One region of the Clostridium neuense genome, then DNA from elsewhere that is predicted to be linked to it. Evidence: riboswitches for the same ligand, from Rfam matches in the RefSeq annotation. Region 1 holds a riboswitch; the other holds the start of a gene.

Region 1 (3,217 bases):
CTTAAAGCTGTAGAATCCATCCCTAAAAGTTCAACATCGATGCCAACTGCCTTTAATTCCTGCTGTACTATAGCCGCTTGCTTTTGCTGAGCCACATTATTGTTTGTATAAGCTAATTTTAACTTCAATCCTTTTACTCCTGCTTTTTGAAGAAGTTCTTTAGCCTTAGCCAAATTGTAATCGTATTTTTCAGCATCATTAGACTTAAATTTACTTTCATTTGGTAAAAAAGTATATACAGGCTGTGCATATTTTTCTGAAATATACGCTGCATCTATCACTTCTTTTCTATTTAATGCATACAGTATAGCCTTTCTGACATCTTTATTCTGAACTAGTTTAGAACTTAAATTAAAGTCCATATATGCAACTCTGCCTTCGCCATATGGCTTAATATCTAAGTTTTTATTTGATTTTTGTATTTTACTTATATCTGCTGGTTGAACTACAAGAGCATTTAATTCTCCCTTTTGAAGTGCCAACTGAGCAGTATTTGCATCTTCAATTATTCTATATACAACATTCTTAATCTTAGGTTTGCCTAGGAAATAATTATCATTTGCTACAAGCTTTACATATTGTCCTGCCTTATATTCTGCTAACTTATATGGACCAGTTCCAACCGGCTTAGCATTTTTAGAACTTTTTTCTATATTTGCTTCGCCATCATAAATATGCTTAGGCATTATAAATATATCTCCAAGAAGCTCCATTGCTGCTGAACTTATTGCAGGTAGTGTAAATTTAACAGTATAATCATCAACTTTTTCAACCTTAACTGGTTTGCCATCAAATATTAACTGGCTATACGCCCATCCCCCATTTGACTCTTTAAGCATTTGATCATATGTAAACACAACATCATCTGCTGTAAATGGCTTTCCATCACTCCACTTTACATTTTTTCTAAGCTTTGCAGTATAACTTAAATGATCAGCAGAAGGAGTCATGCTTTCAGCTAAGAAATATTGCACTTTATCAGCATTATACATATATAATGGTGAATACAATGCCTTTATTTCTGTAAGTCCATATCTATCACTTGTAGTAATTACATTAACTGAATTTCCTGGATCACCATCAATACCATAAGTAAAGGTATCAGGTTTCGCTTGTGATGTGTTATTGTTACCTGTTCCACAGCCGCTTAATATGGTAGTTGCAACAAGTAGTGCTGAAATAACAGCAGTAACTTTTTTTAATTTCATATGTAGTCCCCCTCTAAAAAACTTTTATATATTTATTAAACATTATATTTCATATCTGTTTAGTATGAATTATTGCATGAAAAATCCTCTTTTTAAAAAGAGGATCTTTATACAAATTTAAATTTATACCATTTTATCCTCTTATCTCTCAAAACTAATTTGCAGGAATTAACACCGTACATTCAAACAAAATGTTGGTTGTTGGGCTTCACAGGGCCAGTCCCTCCGCCTCTCTTGATAAGATTTTAATATTTTATATCAATTCATAGTAATCCGATATGAAATATTGATTTATTTCATGAGTAAATTATATCATGCTTTTTAATTATGTCAATATTATTCTAGTCAAAAATTGTATTGACATAGTTAATATTAAATTATATAATAACTTCAATAAATCATGTTCGACAATTTAATACTAATTTCTTATCGAGAGTGATGGAGGGACTGGCCCAATGAAATCCGGCAGCATCCTTAATTTTAGGAATGTGCTAAATCCTGCAGGATTATCCTGAAAGATAAGATAAGTTTAAAAAACTGTTTTTTATCTTATACGATAGGAAACAGTTTTTTAATACATTTTTCAAATCAGATTAAAAATCGGAGGAAATTTTATGAAATCAGATTGTAGAAACTTTGAGACAAAAGCAGTCCATGGAAGCAGTAATTTTGAAACTAGAACAGGTGCAATAAGCTACCCAATATATCAAAGTGCAACCTTTAGACATGAAGGCTTAAACCACGGCACAGGATATGATTATTCGAGACTTCAGAATCCAACAAGAGAAGAATTAGAAAAAACAGTTGCCTTACTTGAAAATGGCAAGGAATGCTTAGCATATACCTCTGGTATGGCCGCTATATCAGGCCTCTTGACAATTTTCAAAAGTGGAGAGCATTTAATAGTGTCAGATGATTTATATGGAGGAACCTATAGAATATTTGAACAGATATATAAAGACTACGGGATTGAAGTTACTTATACAGATACAACTATCATTGAAAACATAAAAAAAAGCCTTAAAGCAAATACAAAAGCAATCTATCTTGAAACTCCAACAAATCCACTTATGAAAATAGCAGATATAAAAAAAGTTTCAGAAATAACAAAAAAGAACAATCTTTTGCTTATGGTAGATAATACTTTCATGACACCATATTACCAAAAACCGCTTAACCTAGGTGCGGATATTGTTATTCATAGTGGTACAAAATTCCTTGGTGGACATAATGATACTCTATCTGGCTTTATTATTGTGAACGATGAAGATTTAGTCCAAAAACTTAGATTTATTCAAGTTTCTACTGGCGCATCTCTTCCTCCCTTTGACAGCTGGCTTATATTAAGAGGTATAAAAACTCTATCCGTAAGGCTTGATAAGCAGCAGGAAAATGCTATAAAGATAGCAAATTTTCTTAAAACTCAAAACAAAGTAAAAAAAGTGCTTTATCCTGGACTTAAAGAACATACTGGATATGAAATTTTGACCAACCAAGCTACTGGTTTTGGATCCATGATATCTTTTTATGTAGATAGCAAAGCTACCGTTGAGAAGATACTAAAAGAAGTAAAAATAATCATTTTTGCAGAAAGTCTTGGTGGAGTAGAAAGCTTAATAACCTACCCTGATACACAAACCCATGCAGATATGCCTCATGAAGTTAAAGCAAAACTTGGAGTAACAGACAAACTTTTAAGACTTTCAGTAGGAATTGAAAATGTAGATGATTTAATAAGTGACTTAAAAAATGCTTTAAGTGATTAAAAAATATTTTTCAAAAATATAATATAAAAACTCAGGGGCTGTAAATAAACTAATTCTAATTGCAGTCCCTGAGTTTTATATCTTATACATTTTCTAATACAATTTAATATTTTCAAATCATTAATTATATCATCGTCAATGTCAATAAATTTAATTAAAAGTTTATTTAATTTTTTAAAATACTGCTACTTCATCAAGCTTTCTCAAGAGCTTGATTTAAGTCCCAAATTAAATCATCAGCAT
Region 2 (3,217 bases), on a different contig from region 1:
AGCTTTGCCTTGAATAGATTTAAGACCAGTTTCTAAAACTTCAAAGTTTGATGAATCTATCATTATTGGAACTTTTGAAATTTCAGGTTCACTGGCAACAAGTCTTAAAAATGTCTCCATTTCTACTTTTGCATCTAAAAGGGCATCGTCAAAGTTTACATCTATTATTTGTGCACCATTTTCAACTTGATGTCTTGCAACGGATAAAGCTTCTTCGTAATTTTTCTCACGTATCAGTCTTGCAAACTTGGCTGAACCAGCTACATTTGTTCTTTCACCTACATTTATAAAATTACTTTCTTTATTTATTTTTACGGTTTCAAGGCCGCAGTAAATGGTTTCTGGCTCTAACTTAGGAACCTTTCTTGGCTGTATATCTTTAACAGCGCTGCTTATAGCTTTTATGTGAGCAGGAGTAGTACCACAGCACCCTCCAACTATGTTGATATTTCCAGCTAATGCAAGCTTTTTAACAAGAGCAGCCGTTTCCTCTGGAAGTTCTTCGTATTCTCCAAGAGAATTTGGAAGACCCGCATTTGGATAAAACGATATATATTTATTTTGAGTTTCTGAAAGTTGTCTTATGAAAGGCACAAGTTCCTTTGCTCCAAAAGAACAGTTAAGACCTATAGCAATTACGTTTTCATTTTTCATACTTTCTGCAAAAGCATCAAGAGTTTGACCAGAGAGAATTCTTCCACTTTTATCTGCTATAGTTCCAGATATTATAATAGGAAGTTTAATAAATTTTTTCTCAAATACACTTTCCGCAGCTAATATAGCAGCTCTTGCATTTAAACCATCAAATACTGTTTCTATAAGAAGTAGGTCTACGCCGCCGTCAACAAGACCTTCAATTTGTTCACTGTAGGCTGAAAACATATCATCAAAGCTTATACTTCTAAAACCAGGATTTTCAACATCAGGTGACATAGACAAGGTTCTGTTTGTAGGACCAATAGAACCAGCTACAAAACGTGGTTGTTCTGGAGTTTCTTTTGTGAAATAATCAGCTGCCTCTTTTGCAAGCATTGCTCCATTAAAGTTAATTTCGTATATTTTATCCTCTGTGTTGTAATCTGCCTGAGATATTTTTGTTCCATTGAAAGTATTGGTTTCAATAATATCTGCACCGGCTTCGAGATATTTGCTATGAATAGCCTTTATTACTTCTGGATTTGTAAGGTTTAAAATGTCGTTATTGCCCTTTTGATTTACATGACAGTGGAGAGAACCACAAAAATCATGTTCGTTAAGATCATAGCCTTGTATACATGTTCCCATAGCGCCATCAAGTACGAGAATTTTTTTGTTTAGTAAATCTATTATATTTGAACTCATTTGTTAGCCCCCTTTAGTTCGGTTTAAAATGCACAATTCACAGTGCACAGTTGAGAATGATTTTCTTCCGCTTTGTTACAGAAAATCCACATTAACTGTGAATTGAAAAAAGCCCGAGAAAAATCTCGAGCAGCTACTTCACGGATTATTCTCATCTATCAGCTCATAGGTAAAAGTTACCTAGCTGCTGGAATTAGCACCATGTACCTATATATGTACTGGTTGCTGGGCTTCAAAGGGCCAGTCCCTCAGCCTCTCTTGATAAGATTGTAATTAAAATTTGATTTTATTATATTAGTTACAGTTACAAATGTCAATATAGGGGTAGTACCTGAAAAGTTTAAAATGTATTTTTGAAGTCTTACAAGTAAGCTAGAAAGGTTAAGAGCAGAGAGTAGAGAGTAAAGAGTAGAGTGAAGGAGGATTTACCTTTCGTTTCTCTCAGGTAAATCTTACTACTTATAAGTGTCGGCTGCGCTGAGCAACTTAAAAGATTCATGCCTAAAATTCCGTAGGCACGGAGGAATTTTTTCCTTGAACCACCGTGGGAGCAAATTAACAATGCTGAAGGAACAGTTTAAAAAAATTCTAATAAATCTTGGTGAAAAAATCATAAAACACTTAGATATTTCAATTGCTTGAGCATTTTTCCAGCGAGTATAAACATATACGAGGCTTGGGCTAATATATAGATGACTAATACAAGTTAAAGAAGGATAATGGGATTACATCCCAAGCCCCGTATATGATCGTTATCCTTCTTGAACTCAAAGCAAGCACTATTTTAAAATATACACCAAGATTTATAGAAGGTTTTTAATGTGATGAAGCATTGTTATTTCACACTTTTTTAAAACTTTATGAATATAGATGATAAAGTTAAAATATATATTTGGTATAAAGATTATATTTGTGACTTGTAATTTTTAAGTTTTGATTGGGAGGTGCGTTTATGGATTTTAAGGAGCTAATAAAACATGATAGGGAAAACTCAAATAAGATTAAATTTGAAGGTACATTTCTTGAATATCTTAATATAGTTAAGGAAAATCCAGATGTATGTAAGCTTGCGCATAAAAGGATATATGACATTATAAAAAGTAGAGGATTCGAGGTGCTAAAGCCTGAGGAAAATCCAAGGATAAGAAAAATATATGGTAATGAGCCTATAAAAAGATATGACTTTTTTAAGCATGATTTCTTTGGAATAGATAAGGTTATAATGAAGCTTGTAAACTATTTTAATGCTTCCTCCATGAAGGGTGAAGAGGCAAGACAAGTACTTTATCTTGTTGGACCTGTTGGAGCAGGAAAGTCATCATTAGTTGAAGCTATAAAAAAGGCACTTGAAGTTTCGGAACCTGTTTACAGTCTTGAAGGATGTCCTATGAGGGAGGAACCACTTCATCTTATACCAAAGCACTTAAGGAAAGAGTTTGAAAGAGAACTTGGTGTAGAAATTGAAGGTGACTTGTGTCCTGTATGTAAGTATAGGCTTACACATGAATATAATGGTGAGTATGAAAGATTCCCCGTTACAACTAGTGGTTTTTCAATAAGGTCAAGAAAGGGAATTGGAGTAGTCCCACCAGTAGATCCTAATAACCAGGATACTTCAATTTTAACTGGTTCTATTGATATATCCAAAATGGACTTATATTCAGAGGATGATCCTAGAATATTCTCACTAAATGGAGCTTTCAATGTTGGAAATAGAGGTATGGTAGAGTTTATAGAAGTATTTAAGAACGATGTTGAATATCTTCACACTATAATAACTGCAACTCAGGAAAAATCTATACCATCACCAGGAAAAGGTGCAATGATATATTTTGATGGTCTCATTATAGCTCACTCAAATGAGGCAGAGTGGAAT

Evidence for each region. A riboswitch is a leader RNA that binds a small molecule or an ion and turns the genes downstream of it on or off. The one in region 1 is predicted to bind S-adenosylmethionine.
Region 2: it holds a riboswitch for S-adenosylmethionine, as region 1 does, so the genes downstream of both, metH (methionine synthase) here and ACJDT4_RS08425 (ABC transporter substrate-binding protein) in region 1, are expected to answer to the same signal.

What each region holds. Positions count from the first base shown of each region.
Region 1 covers NZ_JBJIAA010000006.1:106,243-109,459, forward strand. Annotated here, with positions in the region: gene ACJDT4_RS08425 (ABC transporter substrate-binding protein) at 1-1,208, opposite strand, end outside; SAM riboswitch class I at 1,347-1,452, opposite strand; SAM riboswitch class I at 1,632-1,733, shown strand; gene ACJDT4_RS08430 (trans-sulfuration enzyme family protein) at 1,823-2,974, shown strand; gene ACJDT4_RS08435 (O-acetylhomoserine aminocarboxypropyltransferase/cysteine synthase family protein) at 3,168-3,217, opposite strand, start outside.
Region 2 covers NZ_JBJIAA010000003.1:89,159-92,375, forward strand. Annotated here, with positions in the region: gene metH (methionine synthase) at 1-1,341, opposite strand, end outside; SAM riboswitch class I at 1,490-1,609, opposite strand; gene ACJDT4_RS04235 (PrkA family serine protein kinase) at 2,294-3,217, shown strand, end outside.